3 regions of the Bacillus sp. N1(2025) genome follow, and region 2 is predicted to be linked to each of the others. Evidence: riboswitches for the same ligand, from Rfam matches in the RefSeq annotation. Region 2 holds a riboswitch; each other region holds the start of a gene.
The links. A riboswitch is a leader RNA that binds a small molecule or an ion and turns the genes downstream of it on or off. The one in region 2 is predicted to bind S-adenosylmethionine.
Positions count from the first base shown of each region.

Region 1 (5,655 bases), on a different contig from region 2:
CGAGCAGGCTCACCTCCATCCAAGCCCCGCCCAGAAATTGCACGAGTGTAATATAAATCGTTCCGATACCTGAAATTTGTTTGTCCGTAAACACAGCCCCTAAACATAAACCGAAGAAAACGGACATCATCGCAATCGGCAGCAAGACAGCGATACCTGCGAGAAGATTCATCCACTCGGCGGATAAACCGGCAGCCGCTGCTGCGATAAAACAAATGACGATTTGTAAAATGGCTAACGGCAGCATCGGCATTGCATAACCGATGACATAATCGGCTGTTTTTAAAGGGGAAGCAAACAAACGGGTCAAAAGGGCGGTCTGTTTGTCTTTTGCGATCAGCAATGCAGAGAACATTGTAAGGAAAGCGAAACCGAAAACAATGAGTCCAGGTGCTAAGTGCTGAATTTTAAAGGTATCAAGCGGCGCATTTTTTTCAATCGCCGTAAACAGAAACAATAGAATAACAGGCAGTGCGATTCCAAGGATAATAGACAGGGGGTCACGAAAAATTTCTTTGCGGTTGCGAATGGCGAAATCAAGCATAAAGACCCGCCTCCCCGTCACAAATCGCTAAAAAGGCATCTTCAAATGTGGCTGAATGAGTTTGCTTTTTCAGAGCCTCCGCCGTGCCCAGTGCTTTTAAAGTCCCATTTTCTAAAATGCAAATACGATCTGCCAGGGCTTCAGCCTCTTCTAAATAGTGTGTCGTTAATATAATCGTCATGTCTCCCTTTAATGCCTCAAGATTTTTCCACAACTCGCGGCGTGAACGGACGTCCAGCCCTAATGTCGGTTCATCTAAGAAATAAATATCCGGCTTGGTGATCATTCCCATTGCGATGCTGAGGCGGCGCTGCATTCCTCCTGATAATGTTTTTGTTTTTGCTCTTTCTTTCTCTTTTAATTGAAACAATTCGAGCATCTCATCCGTTCTTTTTTTTGCTTCTTTTTTCGGAATTCCGTAGACTCCGGCTATAAACTCTAAGTTTTCCCGTACGGTTAGATGAGGAGCGATGGCTGTTTCCTGCGGGGACATATTCAATTTCGGTTTTATTTTATCCAAATCAGTCAAAATACTGTGTCCAAGCACTGATGCATCACCCTCATCCGGAGAAAGAAGTCCGCAAAGCATACTGATTAATGTCGTTTTTCCGGCTCCGTTCTCACCGAGTAAAGCGAAAAATTCCCCTTTCTCAACTGAGAACTCAAGACGGTCAACGGCGGCGGTTTCTTTATAATGTTTCGTTAATTGCTTCAGCTCAATCGCGTGCATTTACTCATCCTCGCTATCTTCATCGATTTGCTTAGCGTTTAAAATATCTTTTGCAAATTCGAAAAAGAGTTCTTGTTTTACAAGTGCGATACCTTGCTGGTCATCCCCGAGCATAAGCAGTGAGTCCCCCGGATTTATATCGAAAACATCTCTTGCTTCTTTAGGAATGACAATCTGTCCTTTTGTACCCACTTTAACAGTCCCGAATATGTGTTTTCCTTTTGGTGCCGTCATGTTTATCCCTCCGAAATATGAATTGTATTTTTTGTATGAATTGTAATACTTCGTATACTAAACATACATTAACCTTCCATAAAATGCAATAAAATTCATGAAATAGTATTATTTTCATAAAAAAAGCACTCCTGCTATAAACAGGGGTGCTTTTGATTTTATCGTTTGTGTTCCTTTATCATTTCCAGATGGGGGATGCCCGCATCGAGAAATTCTTCGCCGGATGTGACGCGGTATCCTTGTTTTTCGTAAAACGGAACCGCCTGCGTCTGCGCATGTAAGAGAAAGCTGTCGGCGTCCTTGGCTGCCGCCGCTTTTTCAAGCGCCTGCATAATGACGGCTCCGACGCCTAAAGAACGATGGCTTTTCATCACGCAGATGCGTTCTAATTTTCCATGCCCGTCTTTCATGCGCCATCTGCCGGCTCCGACCGGCTGGCCGCCGTCATATATGACTATATGTTCTGACGTGTCCTCGAATTGATCAATCTCTTCTTCTTCCGGAACGTGCTGTTCTTTAACAAAGACCTCTTTTCTGACGAAAAAAGCGTCGTTCAGCTGTTTTTCAGTTTTTGCGATGATGGATTCCAAGCAGTTATTCTCCTCCGCCTAATAAAAATGTTTCGTACACAGTCCATGAGCCGTTATCCAGCTGATAGAGCAGGTGAAAACGGTCGATGACTTCTTCGTGGGAAATGTCCTGCATTTTCAGCTGTCCGAGTACGTCGGAATGTTCATCTGACGACAGCTTCTGGCCGACCGTGACATGCGGAACGAAGCTGTATTCCGGCTCGCCGGATAATGCTCCTGAGTAGCATTTCTCACTCAGGGATTTTAATTCCTCCGTCGACTCTGCTTTCATATATATCACATTATTCACAGGAGAAAACGAGCTGTATTTTGTGATTTTCAGAACGAGCGGATGCGACTCTTTCGCCGTCTGTCTCAGCTGTGATACGACCTGCTCGATTTCCTGTTCTGTCGCTTCAAACGGATCTCTTACCGTCAGATGCGGCGGAATGAGCGCATAGCTCGGGTCGTAGCGTTTCCGGTACGAATTTGCGAGATCCTGTAATTTTTTTGATGGAAATAAAACAATACCGTATTTCATGAAAGTTCCCTCCTTAAATGAATGGTTACAGCATTTTTTTCAGCGCCGGCGTGATGAGCGGCTGCCAGTAGGTCCATTTATGATCCCCGTCGAAGGTTTCATACGTGTATTCGGACTGTTTGCTTTCCAGCAGCTGTTTGAGCTCTTCGTTCGGCGCGGTGAAATCAAGAACCTGGCCGTCCGTCGTGTGAACGCCGGTTTCTTTTTCTCCGATTTGATGATAAACGGAAATCTGTTTGAGATCCTCCGACTGCCGGACGGCATCCAGCACGTGCCCGTCAACATACGGAGACTGCATGATGACGTTTCCAAACATGTTCGGATAGTCAATCGCCGTCATGAGCGAAACGGTTCCGCCGAGGGAATCCCCGATCATGGTGCGGCCGTATCCGACTTGATAAGTCGGGTATTCTTTGTCGATAAAAGGAACGAGCTCATTGGCGATAAACCGCTTATATGAGGCGAACTTAGAGCCTTCTGGATGGTATGTGTTTCTTCGCTCCCGCACATTTTTATAAGGGACGCCGATAATGATGCAGCGGTCAATTTCCCCTTTTGACATAAGCTCTTCCGCCTGCCGCCCGATTCTCCCTAATCTGAAATAATCATGGCCGTCCTGAGCGATGACCGTATGATATTTATACAGGGGGGAGAAGGTGGCGGGCAGGTAGACCAAAACGGTCATTTCCTCTTCAAGCTCATGGGAGAAAAGTTTTTTCTCATGAATGATTCCGTTTTTTGATGCCACTTCGCATTCCTCCAGCCCGCTTCTTATCTTGATGGTTTTTTCCTATTGTACCATGAATTATTAGAAATTTCTTTCTTCAGATGCGCTTCTTGCGAGAGTTCAGATAAATAAAAAGTTGTTGAAATCCATTTTATTGTGCGTTAATATAGAACAATCAGAAAATACAAAACAATATTCTTATCACGAGAGGTGGAGGGACTGGCCCTTTGAAACCTCAGCAACCGGTTTGCTTTGCCGCGGGAAGGCAAAGTGCCAAGGTGCTAAATCCAGCAAGCGATTCACATGCTTGGAAGATAAGAGGAAGAGAAAAGCTCCTTCTTCTTATGAAGAGGGGGCTTTTTTATTTTTGAAAAAGGATGGTGCTTACTGATGACGCAGCATGTTGATACAAAATTAGCCCAAATCGGAAATAGAAGCGAAGAAGCAACGGGAACGGTCAGTCCGCCGATTTATCTGTCCACCGCTTACCGCCATAGAGGAATAGGAGAATCTACAGGTTTTGATTACGTGCGCACGAAAAATCCGACACGCCAGCTCGTCGAAGACGCCATCGCCGTGTTGGAAAACGGTGCGAGAGGATTTGCCTTCAGCTCGGGAATGGCAGCCATTCAAACCATTATGGCTTTGTTTAAAAGCGGGGATGAATTGATTGTATCCTCCGATTTATACGGAGGCACGTACCGTTTGTTTGAAAACGAATGGAGAAAATACGGCTTAAGCTTTATTTACGATGATTTCAGCGATGAAGACTGTTTACGCTCCAAAATAACGGAAAACACGAAAGCGGTATTTGTTGAAACGCCGACAAACCCGTTAATGCAGGAGGCGGACATTGAAAAAATTGCCCGGATTACGAAAGAAGCCGGCCTGCTTTTAATTGTGGATAATACGTTTTATACCCCGGTGCTCCAGCGCCCGCTTGAACTGGGAGCGGACATCGTCATTCACAGCGCCACAAAATATTTAGCCGGGCACAATGATCTCCTTGCCGGTCTGGCTGTCGTTAAGGATGAAGAGCTCGGCGAGATCATGTTTAATCACCAAAATGCGATCGGTGCCGTTCTTTCGCCGTTTGATTCGTGGCTTTTAATGAGAGGGATGAAAACACTCGCACTCAGAATGCGCCGTCATGAAGAAAACGCCCGTGAACTTGCAGAATTTTTAGAACAGGAAGAAGAAATCGCCGACGTGTTATATCCCGGAAAAGGCGGGATGCTGTCTTTCCGGCTGCAAATAGAGGAATGGGTCAATCCGTTTTTAAAGGCGCTGAAAACGATCTGTTTCGCAGAAAGTCTCGGCGGGGTGGAAAGCTTTATTACATATCCCGCGACGCAGACGCACATGGACATTCCGGAAGCTATCCGTATCGCAAACGGCGTCTGCAACCGTCTGCTGCGTTTTTCAGTGGGCATTGAACATGCAGAAGATTTGAAGCGGGATGTCAAGCAGGCATTACAGCAAGTAAAAGAGGGGGCCGTATCATATGAGTAATCACAATTGGACGCTGGAAACCCAGCTTGTGCACAATCCATTTAAAACAGACGGAGCCACCGGAGCCGTCAGCGTGCCGATCCAGCATGCTTCCACATTCCATCAGTCTTCATTTGAAGAATTCGGGACATATGACTACAGCCGCTCAGGCACACCGACAAGAGCAGCGCTTGAAGAAACGATCGCAGGTCTTGAAGGCGGAACGAGAGGTTTTGCTTTCAGCTCCGGTATGGCGGCGATTTCGACGGCATTTCTGCTCTTATCCCAAGGCGACCATGTTCTCGTCACGGAGGATGTGTACGGCGGAACATTCCGCATGGTGACTGAGGTTCTGTCCCGTTTCGGGATCGAACATACCTTTGTCGATATGACGGATATCAACGAAGTGGCGCGGAATATCCAGCCGAACACAAAGGTCATTTATATGGAAACACCGTCAAATCCGACACTTGGAATTACTGATATTAAAGCGGTTGTCCAGCTTGCAAAAGAAAACGGCTGTCTGACCTTTCTGGATAATACATTCATGACACCTGCACTGCAGCGTCCGCTTGATCTCGGCGTTGGTATTGTGCTTCACAGCGCAACAAAATTCCTGAGCGGACACAGTGATGTGCTGTCAGGCCTTGCCGCCGTAAAAGATGAAGAGCTCGGCAATCAGCTGTATAAGCTGCAAAACTCATTTGGAGCGGTGCTCGGCGTTCAGGACTGCTGGCTCGTATTGAGAGGCTTAAAAACATTGCAGGTCAGACTGGAAAAAGCGAGCCGGACGGCTGAGCGGCTGGCTGCCTATTTTAA
Region 1 is NZ_JBLTJB010000004.1:146,942-152,596, reverse strand. Features, by position in the region: gene ACNFN4_RS11120 (ABC transporter permease) at 1-544, opposite strand, end outside; gene ACNFN4_RS11115 (ABC transporter ATP-binding protein) at 537-1,274, opposite strand; gene ACNFN4_RS11110 (AbrB/MazE/SpoVT family DNA-binding domain-containing protein) at 1,275-1,508, opposite strand; gene ACNFN4_RS11105 (GNAT family N-acetyltransferase) at 1,667-2,098, opposite strand; gene ACNFN4_RS11100 (YjcG family protein) at 2,103-2,618, opposite strand; gene ACNFN4_RS11095 (esterase family protein) at 2,644-3,366, opposite strand; SAM riboswitch class I at 3,541-3,666, shown strand; gene ACNFN4_RS11090 (methionine biosynthesis PLP-dependent protein) at 3,736-4,857, shown strand; gene metC (cystathionine beta-lyase) at 4,850-5,655, shown strand, end outside.
Region 1: linked by a shared signal. The riboswitch ahead of ACNFN4_RS11090 (methionine biosynthesis PLP-dependent protein) and the one ahead of metK (methionine adenosyltransferase) in region 2 are both predicted to bind S-adenosylmethionine.

Region 2 (5,655 bases):
TTTTCTTTGTTTTGCATAACTCTCCCTCCCCCTGATTTTGACAAAGAAACAACAAACCGAGACGAAATAGCCAGAAAACACTTTCCGGAATCTACCCGATTAGTCCTATTATAACCTTTTTCTGAATATTGCGTAATACTTTGTCGAAAACAGAGCGGAATAGACGGTTTACAAAAAAACAATAGAAAAAAGGCTTTCGATAACATCGAAAGCCTTTTGGATTAAACGAAAATGACTTCTTTCGGCTGATGATTCAGCTCTTCCGGCACCAGTCTTTTTTCAACATTGATGCTGTGCCAGATCATGAAGATCAGCACGGTCCAGATTTTGCGGCTGTTGTCCGCTCTGTCGGCACAATGATCTTCCAGAAGCTGAAGGACATAATCCTTTTCAATATAAGCATCTGTTTCACTTTCACGAATGATGTTGCGAACCCATTCGTTCATTTCATTTTTCAGCCAGTGGCGGATCGGCACAGGGAAGCCGAGTTTTTTGCGGTTAAGCACATGATCAGGCACTACTCCTTCAGCAGCTTTGCGCAGAAGATATTTCGTCGTGCCGTTTTTTGTTTTCAGTTCATCCGGAATTTTAGAAGCCACGTCAAACACGACTTTATCAAGGAACGGCACGCGCAGTTCCAATGAGTTGGCCATCGTCATTTTGTCAGCCTTTAACAGGATGTCGCCGCGCATCCACGTATGGATGTCAACATACTGCATTTTATTAATGTCGCTGTATGAACGGCTTTCCGTAAAGTACGGCTTCGTGACATCACGGTATGAAAGCTCTGGATTGTAATGTTTGAGCAGCTGTTTTTTCACGGGCTCTTCAAAAATCTTCGCATTACCGATATAACGCTCCTCAAGCGGTGTGCAGCCGCGGACTAAGAGGCTTTTCCCTCTCATTCCTTCAGGCATGACGGACGCCACATGAAGAAGCATTTTTTTCAGACCGGACGGAATGCGTTCAAACGGTTTAAGCGAAAGCGGTTCGCGGTAAATATTGTACCCGCCGAACAGCTCGTCCGCGCCTTCCCCGGATAACGCGACCGTTACATGTTTTTTCGCTTCTTTTGCGACAAAGTACAAAGGAATCGCCGCCGGATCTGCAAGCGGGTCATCAAAGTGCCAGACGATTTTCGGAAGCTCGTTCATATACTCCTCAGGAGAAATGACTTTGCTGATATTTTCAATCCCGAGCGCGGCAGCCGTTTCCTTCGCTACGTCAACCTCACTGAAGCCCTGCTGCTCAAAACCGACGGAAAATGTTTTAAGGCTCGGGTGAAATTCTTTCGCAACTGAGACGATAAAAGAAGAGTCGATACCGCCGGATAGAAACGAACCGACAGGAACGTCACTTCTCATGTGAACTTTGACAGAGTCAAAGATTGCGTCTCTGACTTCTTTCACCAATTTATCTTCATCAGACTGAACAGGCTTAAAGTTCGCTTTAAAATATGTTTTAAACGCGATATCGCCTTCCGGGCGGATCGTAAACTGGCTGCCCGGCTCGACTTTTTTCACTTCAGCGTCAAGCGTGCTCGGTTCAGGAACGAATTGGAAAGACATATATTGCTGTAAAGAAGCTGTATCAAGATCAATGCCGTTTTGAGCGGCCATTAAACTTTTTCTTTCAGATGCAAAATATACTTTGTCCCCGATGGTTGTGTAATACAGCGGCTTAATGCCGAACGGGTCTCTCGCGCCGTACATAACGCGGTCAGCTTTGTTCCAGATTAAAAACGCAAACATTCCGCGAAGCTTTGAAGCGGCTTCTTCTTTATAATGACGGTATGTCGCAAGGAGCACTTCAGTATCGGAATCTGTATTGAAAGTGTAGCCTTTCGCTTCAAGCTCTTCTCTCAATTCAATGTAGTTATAGATTTCGCCGTTAAAAATGATCCAATATTTTTCGTCTTCATATGATAAAGGCTGTCCGCCGTTTTCTACGTCAATAATACTGAGCCGTCTGAAGCCGAATCCGACGTGCTCGTCATGATAATACCCATCGCTGTCAGGACCGCGGTGAACGATCATTTGGTTCATTTGTTTGATTAGCTCTTCTTGATCTGCGGTTTGAGTTAATGGATGCTTATTAAAAACACCGACAAATCCACACATAGTATAGCCTCCATAAGTGTAATTTTCTAATTGGACCCCCTTTTTATAGACGCTGTGTTACGCCATTGGTTTCACGCTATGTAAAAATAAGCATGGCAGCATCTACAAAAAGGGAAAGCCGCTTAAGTAAGCGGCTATAAAATTATTCTCCTAGTGCTTCTTTGCGAAGCGCATCCGCCTTGTCAGTACGCTCCCAAGGAAGATCCACATCATGACGTCCGAAGTGGCCGTAAGCAGCAGTCTGCTTATAGATCGGGCGGCGCAGATCAAGCATTTTAATAATGCCGGCAGGTCTCAGGTCGAAGTTATTCCGTACGACTTCGATCAGTTTTTCTTCAGAAGCTTTTCCTGTATCAAATGTATTGATGGAAATAGAAACAGGCTGTGCCACGCCGATTGCGTATGCAAGCTGCACTTCACAAGAATCAGCAAGGCCTGCTGCCACGATGTTTTTCGCTACGTATCTCGCAGCGTATGCCGCAGAACGGTCTACCTTCGTCGCATCCTTACCGGAGAATGCGCCGCCGCCGTGGCGTGCATATCCGCCGTATGTGTCAACGATGATTTTACGGCCGGTAAGACCCGCGTCACCTTGAGGTCCGCCGATTACGAAACGTCCCGTAGGGTTGATGAAGTATTTTGTTTCTTCATCGATCAGTTCCTCAGGCACGACAGGATTAATGACATGCTCTTTCAGATTGCGCTGAATCTGCTCAAGCGTAATTTCCGGGTGGTGCTGAGTTGAAATAACGATCGCGTCGATGCGGACCGGCTTGTTGTTTTCATCATATTCAACGGTAACTTGCGTTTTGCCGTCAGGGCGAAGATACGGAAGAATGTCTTCTTTGCGGACTTCGCTCAAACGGCGGGCTAATTTATGCGCCAAAGAGATCGGAAGCGGCATAAGCTCTTTCGTTTCGTTACACGCATAACCGAACATCAGGCCTTGGTCTCCCGCTCCGATTGCTTCGATTTCAGCATCGCTCATTGTGCCTTCACGCGCTTCAAGAGCCTGATCGACACCCATTGCGATATCCGCAGACTGTTCATCAATTGATGTTAAAACAGCGCAAGTCTCCGCATCAAATCCGTATTTGGCGCGTGTGTAGCCGATTTCTTTAATCGTTTCACGGACTGTTTTCGGAATGTCAACGTATGTTGATGTAGTAATCTCTCCGCTTACCAGCACAAGTCCTGTCGTTACAGATGTTTCGCAGGCCACGCGCGCGTTCGGGTCATTTTTTAAAATCTCATCTAAGATACTGTCAGAAATTTGGTCACAGATTTTGTCCGGATGACCCTCAGTAACAGATTCAGATGTAAATAGTCGACGGTTTTTACTCATTCACTTTTCCTCCTGAAAAAAGATCTTTTGCAAGACCTTCTCATATGATACGGAACTCGCTCCCTCTTAATACAATGTCATACTATATCAGAGAATGTTAATTGGCATATTTTATGAAATAAAAAAACCTTTTCCACTCGAGGAAAGGGTTTGGTCTGTGTGCCTTTCACTCTTATCGCTCAAGGAAAATATTAAACCTTGCATCAGGTTAGCACCTTGGTTTCCCACAGTGTTTTCACCTGCTTTTTTACAGAGAAACCGGTTGCTGGGCTTCATCGGGCCTGTCCCTCCGCCAGCTCGGGATAAGAGTATCCGCTCAATGAAATATCTTATCGTAAAAGGGCGGAAAGTGTCAATATGAATTAAAGCGATTACGCGCCTTTATTTCGGGAAGCAATGGAAAAACACAAACAAAAAACCGCAAATAGTATAGACTATTTTCAGATATATGTTATACTAATTCCACATTCAGCGAAATACAAATAAACCGGCAAAGGAAGGTTTTTATGAAATTAGTTGATTTAACCGCAGATCTTCAAGCATTACTTGCAAGTCCGAATGTGCATCATAATTTATCGGCTCCAAAACTTACCGAAAAAGTGATCAGCCGAAATGAAGGAACGCTGACATCAACGGGCGCCGTACGCGCCACCACCGGCGCTTATACAGGCAGGTCACCTAAAGATAAATTTATCGTCCGTGAACAAAGCACAGAAAATCAAATTGATTGGGGCGCGGTGAATCAGCCCATTTCTGAAGAGGCGTTTGAAAAGCTGTACGCCAAAGTCGTCAGCTACTTAAAACAGCGGGATGAACTGTTTGTTTTTGAAGGATTCGCAGGAGCGGATGAAAAATACAGACTCCCGATTACGGTCGTAAATGAATTTGCGTGGCACAATTTATTCGCACGCCAGCTGTTTATCAGACCGGAGACGGATGAAAGAGATCCGCAAGCGCAGCCTTTCACCATTCTCTCGGCTCCGCATTTTAAAGCAGATCCGGAGACGGACGGCACGCATTCGGAAACATTTATCATTGTCTCTTTCGAAAAGCGCGTCATTTTAATCGGCGGCACCGAATACGCCGGAGAAATGAAAAAATCAATATTCTCCATTATGAACTTCCTGCTTCCGCAGCAGGATATACTGCCGATGCACTGCTCAGCCAATGTCGGTGAAAAAGGCGATGTCGCCCTGTTTTTCGGTCTTTCCGGCACAGGGAAAACGACGCTTTCAGCCGATGCGGACCGCAAACTGATCGGCGATGACGAGCACGGCTGGTCAGATTCCGGCGTTTTCAACATTGAAGGCGGATGTTACGCTAAATGTATCAATCTGAGCGAGGAAAAAGAACCGCAGATTTTTCGTGCGATCCGCTTCGGGTCTGTTCTTGAGAATGTCGTGCTTGATGAAAAAACGGGTGAAGCGGATTACGATAATTCCTTCTACACGGAAAACACAAGAGCCGCATATCCGATTGAGATGATCGGCAATATCGTGCAGCCGAGCATTGCCGGCCATCCGCAGGCAATCGTCTTTTTAACGGCGGACGCATTCGGTGTGCTCCCTCCGATCAGCAAACTGACGAAGGAACAGGCGATGTATCACTTCTTAAGTGGGTACACCAGTAAACTCGCGGGAACCGAGCGCGGCGTGACATCTCCGCAAACGACTTTCTCGACGTGCTTCGGTTCACCGTTCCTTCCGCTTCCGGCGCATGTATATGCCGAAATGCTCGGGCATAAAATCGACGAACACGGCGTTCAAGTCTTCTTGGTCAACACAGGCTGGACCGGCGGAGGGTACGGAGTCGGAGAACGGATGAAACTTTCGTATACAAGAGCGATGGTCAAGGCCGCTATTGAAGGCAGGCTGAACCAGACTGACATGACGGCAGACAGCATTTTCGGCCTGCGCAGTCCCGTTCATGTTCCGGGCGTTCCGGATGAAGTTCTTCAGCCTGAAAACACATGGAGCGATAAACAAGCATACAACGAAAAAGCGCTGTTTTTAGCCAATGAGTTTAAAGAAAACTTTAAAAAGTTTTCCCATGCAGACTCGATTGCCAAAGCCGGCGGACCTCTCGTGTAATCAAAAAAGCCAAGGGCGTTTATGCCCTCGGCTTTTGTTTTTTCAGTTTGTCGAATGAAGCGACGTGAGTCTGTATGTAATGCTTGTCCGGCCATTCGCC
Region 2 is NZ_JBLTJB010000001.1:24,597-30,251, reverse strand. Features, by position in the region: gene alaP (alanine permease AlaP) at 1-17, opposite strand, end outside; gene asnB (asparagine synthase (glutamine-hydrolyzing)) at 222-2,120, opposite strand; gene metK (methionine adenosyltransferase) at 2,263-3,465, opposite strand; SAM riboswitch class I at 3,635-3,774, opposite strand; gene pckA (phosphoenolpyruvate carboxykinase (ATP)) at 3,972-5,555, shown strand; gene ACNFN4_RS00175 (DUF2584 domain-containing protein) at 5,598-5,655, opposite strand, start outside.

Region 3 (5,655 bases), on a different contig from region 2:
CCATTTCCGGAATCACACCCGGTTTTTTTCAAATGCAGCTGGCTTACAAAAAAGCGGCACAGCTTTTAAAAAATGGCGAAACGCTTGAAACGATAGCGTATGAAACAAAAAAAGTGGCCGGACTTTCCGGTTCAATGAGACAGAACATCATCGAAATGCTTAATGAATGCGGTCTGCCGGCCGCGCTTCACGTTGAGGATTCATCCCGGTTATTTGATTCAAAACGGGAGCTTCTTCATACAACGTCCGTTATCAAACACCCTGTTTTTTATAAACAGAAAAACTATACGGGACATCGGCCGGCAATCAGCAGATCAGCTCTTCTCAGCCGTTACGCGCTGACATGTTTTCCGGATGAAATAGAAATGATAGAAAAGAACATTCTGCTTATCCCTCTCGGCAAAGCAGCAGAATCAGCCTGCCGCATGCTGAAGAAGAACGGCAGAATGGGGCATGCGGTCATTCTGGAAGGCTTCCCGCATCCGTCCGGAGCAAACGGACATCGTTTCAAACAATTTCACGAAAACAAACAATCGTTACGTGAACAAATTCAGCGCTTTGCCGGGTTTCTTCAGCAGCTGTAAAAAAACGCCCCGAATTTTCGGGGCGCTGCTGTTAAGAAGCGTATTCAGGCAATGCTTTATTGTGTTTTGCCGTTTTCTCTTCAGGTATTTTGATTTGATTTGTCAAGATTGCACTTACGAAATAGAGCGCTGCGAAAATCCATACAACTCCTTGTGCGCCGACAAGTCCGATGAACGCCCAGGCAAGCGCGGGGCCGACAAATGCCGACAGGCCCGCAGCCAGATTTAACACAGACATGGCAGCACCTTTATCGCTGCCGGCCGCCGTCGGCACGATAGCCCCGATCGGAACGAACCCGGCGAGGAGCCCTCCCCATATAAAACCGACAATGCTGACGAAAAGCAAGTTCCCATGTGATACAACAGGAGCATAATATAATAAAAGAGTAAAAATGCCGCAGCCCACTCCCCCGAACCACATGACAGTCTTTTTCCAGCCGAAGGCATCACCGACTGCGCCGAAGATTAAGTTAAAGACGATATTTCCGAGAAAGATCGTTCCCCAAATTTGAAGCCATACATTTGTAGAAATGCCGTGCTGCGCCATATGCATCGGAAGAAATACCGGAAATCCGTATGTACCAATGCTGTTAATGATCCGAATGATCCCCCCAGAGAGCACGCGCGGATTTTCAGCAAGGATGGTGATTCCCTTCATTAATTCCTGCGCTTTTTCCCGCTTATCTGCCTTTTTCTTTTCAAAGCGGTCCCTGTTTAAAATCAAAGCAAAAAACGCGCCGAGGCAGACCCAGAAAATTGAACTCCACAGTGTATTCAAATAGCCGAAGGATTTGATGGCCCAGCTTGAATACCAAGCACCGAATACAAACATCCCGCAGCAATATGCAATCCAGAACCAGCCGACCGCCGTACTGAGCCTGTTTTTCGGCGACCGGTAAATCACCCATGTCAAAAATGAATAGGCAAACAGCGGATAACCCAGCCCTTTAATAAAATACGTGACATACATCACCGGCAAATTAAGATTTTCAAATCCGTATGCGATAAACGCGGCTATGCCGATAACGTAAAACAACAGCCCCATAACCATCGTCCGCTTTGCGCCGAAGGCTTCGAGGCAGACCCCTGAAAACCAAGACGCCACAGCGAGAGAAATACCGTAAACCGTAAACAGGGATGCTGATTGCTGTACCGTCAGCCTTGTTCAAGGCCGTCCCCCATCATAAACAGCACGACCCCTAAAAATCCCCAGGCGAGCTGTTTCGGAATTCCTATTTTATTAAGCATTTTTGTTCCTCCTCAGCAATCTCTCATGTTGTCATCTCATCCCCAATCAGGCTTTCACCGCCGGCTGAAAATGAGTAAATAATTTTTGCGTATATTTCCATTCTTCATATAGGAAGAGATCCGTCTGATCCGCTTCCGGCTCAATTACCTTCGTGCGGCTCGAAAGCTCTGCTTTCACACCGAGAGCTTCGTTGCAAATCATCGCCGCTCCCATTGCGGATGCCTGGCTGAACCCCTCTCTCTTATAGATTTTCTTTTGGAGAAGGTTAGCAAGAAACTGCGTCAAAGCATCACTTTGGAAACCGCCGCCGCACACCTTCACATAATCTTGTGAAAAGGAAGCCACCTCTGTTAACGCCTCATAGTTCCATTTGATTGAAAAAGCGATTTCCAGCAGTGCGGCTTTGACAAAATGGGCTCTGCTTAAGTTTTGGGACAGCGGGGCGTCAAAAATAAATCCGCCTTTTGCCAGTGCGTTTTTCTCTGGCGATAAATAGGAGCCTAACGCAGAAATACAAGCATGATCATGTTTCGGCAGACTTGCGATTTCCCGTTCCATGACGCCGTAGGATTCATTCGGATAAAAAATGGATTTTAATTTTTGATAATTGAGTCCTGTTACACCCGGATTCGTTTCAAAGAGCCATTGACCTTCTTCTGTATGGCAATTCAGCCATGCATTCTTTAAACTTTCAGTTCCGGTCTCAGCTGTTATCTTTATAATCGGCGTCGTCGTGCCGGATACGATGACGATATCTCCCGGCTTTGCATCTGCACTTTTGATGGCAAGCTGTGTGTCTCCCCCGCCTGCAATCACAGGCACTCTTTCAGAAAGACCGAGAACCGCCGTTTTCTTAAACGTTAACATTCCGACAACCGTCCCAGATCGGACGAGTGAAGGAAGAATGGCAGAAGGCACACCGAAGATGTTGCATAATGTCTCTGACCACGCCTTTTTCCTTACGTCAAACAGCAGTGTTTCAGCAGCCTGTGACGGTTCATAGCTTAAAATACCGCTCAGCTCAAATGTCACCCAGTCACTGATGCTTGTGATGTACTTCACTTCTTTCCATAAAGACGGCTGTCTAGCTTTTAATCCGACAAGTTTCATGGCGGAAAATAAAGCGCTCGGAAGACGTCCGGTTTGCTGATGCACTTCTTCTTTTGCCTCAATCCCGTCTTTCCATTCACGGCCTCTGTTATCAATGTTGGGCAGACCGAGAAATGCCTTTTTATCTTTATTGATCAGAACAATTCCCTGCCTCTGGCTTGTTGAGGTGATTCCGATTAATGTAATATGAGGGCTTTTGGCAATAACCTTCCTTGCCATAGCGCTGATTTGCGTCCATAGCCCTTCCGGTGAGAAATATCGTCCGTCCGGATAAAGCGGATCCGTCACATATTCAATGTCTTCCCTTTCAAGCGCGGTCACTTCACCGCCGGCTGTCACGACCGCGACTCGCGCATTCCCCGTTCCGATGTCAAATACAAGGTAGCCTTTTTGTTCAGCCATTACAGCCTCCTCCTTCCGTTTCAAGTTCTCTTTTGTTATAAAGTTCACGTATTGAGCAGGTTTGGTCATGTTTCCATTTGAAAAGCGCTCCATTTAAAATCATCACATGATGATCTTCCACTTCAAATGTTGCACCCGCTAAATGGGGAGTCGCTAACACATTCGGCAAAGAGATCAATTCATAATCAGAAGATTCAGGCGGCTCGTGATAAAACACGTCAAGGATCGCTCCCTTAATCCGCCGTTCTTTCAGCACCCGCAGCAGCTCTTCCCTGTCTGTAACCGCCGCTCTTGACGTATTGACAAAAACAGCTCCCTGTTTCATCAATTGAAAGTGCCGGGCGCCGATAAGGCCGATGGTTTCTTCTGTGCGCGGCAAGTGAACGGAAACAATATCACTTTCAGAAAATACCCGTTCAATCGTCGTTTTTTCATACTCCCGGTTTTCATGACGGACAAATGGGTCATAGTAAAGCACCTTGCAGTCAAAAGCGGCCAATAGCCGGGCGATTCTCTGTCCGACAGCTCCGAAACCGATAAGGCCGACTGTTTTCCCCGTCAGCTCATTTCCTCTGAATTTGACGTAAGCCTGCAAATAATCACCATTCCACTTCCCGTCCTTCAGCCACTGATGGGAAGAATACGTATGACGCAAAAATGAAATCACATTTCCGATAAACATTTCAGCAACAGCCTGGGCATTGCGGGCCGGTGTAAAGAAAACGGGGATTTTTCTTTTAGTCGCCGCCGCAATATTCACATTAGACGGCATTCCTCGGCAGACACCGATAAAAGCGGTATCGGGCAATATGTCAATAACACGCTCAGACACCTCATCAAGTTCAGTAATAAGCCCCGACGCGTTTGTCTCTTGAATCATTCGGATCAATTCATCTTCCCGATAGGCCCGGCCGTGCTTCTTCCACGGCCGGTGCACAGTCCGGCCGAACAGCTCAGTCAGCTCCTTCAGCCCCTCGTCGTGATATGGTGCGGTAATTAAAACCGTCATGGTGCAAAACATCCTTTTCACATAAATTTTTTCATAAAAAAATCTCTTTCCCCAAAGAAGGAAAGAGATTCATATACCGTCTTTATGCGCTTGAAGCGCACAAATATGTATAGATCATCCTTTCCTATCTTTCAAGCATACGCTTGCTGGAATTGGCACAATAAATGTTGCCGAGGTTTCGTAGGGCCAGTCCCTCCACCTCTCTGGATAGAAAATAAAATGATGAAATTGTCAGGCTGTTTAAAAGAATAAACTCATCATAGAAAAGTCTTTCCGTGATGTCAACACTTTTTTTCTGAATTGACGTTCGATTTTGAAATGTTATAATGCTTACAATATAAACAAAGAGGAGAAATGGGCTATGAATTCTGCTGCAACACAGCCGAACGGGGTCTTTAAGTCGGTATGCTCACTAGACTGTCCCGATCAATGCGGCTTGCTTGTGACAAAAAAAGACGGAAAAATCGTTAACATTCAGGGAGACCCCGATCACCCGGTCACATCAGGGAATATTTGCAACAAAGTCAGACACATGGCTGAGCGTATTTATGATGAGAAGCGCGTAACCGTTCCGTTAAAACGGATCGGTAAAAAAGGTGAAGCCGCGTTTGCGCCTATTTCCTGGGAGGAAGCGATCAATACGATCAGTGCGCGCTGGAAAGAGCTTATTGCCGAAGAAGGAGAGGAAAGCATTCTTCCGTACAGCTTTTACGGCAATATGGGAAAACTGGCGGCAGAGGGAATGGACCGCCGTTTTTTCCATCGTCTCGGAGCGAGTCATCTCGAACGGACGATCTGCAGCAAAGCCGGTTCTGAAGGCTATAACTATACAATGGGTGAAGGAGCGGGTACTGATCCGGAGGAGACCATACATGCAAAGCTCTTTATTTTTTGGGGGATCAATGCCGTCAGCACGAATATGCATCAAGTCATGATTGCTCAAAAAGCCCGGAAAAAAGGAGCTAAAATTGTCGTTATCGATGTACATAAGAACCAAACCGGCCGGCTTGCCGATTGGTTTATTTCCATTCGCCCCGGCACAGATGCCGCACTCGCCCTCGGTATCATGCATGTCTTATTCGACGAAAACCTTCACGATGAAGCATTTCTCACAGAATACACCGAAGGCAGTGACGAATTAAAAGCGCATGTTAAACACTATGATCCGGAAACGGTTTCTGCTATTACAGGCGTTAAAGCCGACGATATCAGACGTCTTGCGAGAATGTACGGGGAAACCTCCCCTTCCCTTATCAGGATCGGAAACGGCATTCAGCACCATGACAACGGCGGAATGATCG
Region 3 is NZ_JBLTJB010000010.1:89,441-95,095, reverse strand. Features, by position in the region: gene ACNFN4_RS18500 (hypothetical protein) at 1-584, shown strand, start outside; partial or broken gene ACNFN4_RS18495 (RbtT/DalT/CsbX family MFS transporter) at 616-1,832, opposite strand; gene ACNFN4_RS18490 (FGGY-family carbohydrate kinase) at 1,879-3,345, opposite strand; gene ACNFN4_RS18485 (2-hydroxyacid dehydrogenase) at 3,338-4,354, opposite strand; SAM riboswitch class I at 4,476-4,568, opposite strand; gene ACNFN4_RS18480 (molybdopterin oxidoreductase family protein) at 4,716-5,655, shown strand, end outside.
Region 3: linked by a shared signal. The riboswitch ahead of ACNFN4_RS18485 (2-hydroxyacid dehydrogenase) and the one ahead of metK (methionine adenosyltransferase) in region 2 are both predicted to bind S-adenosylmethionine.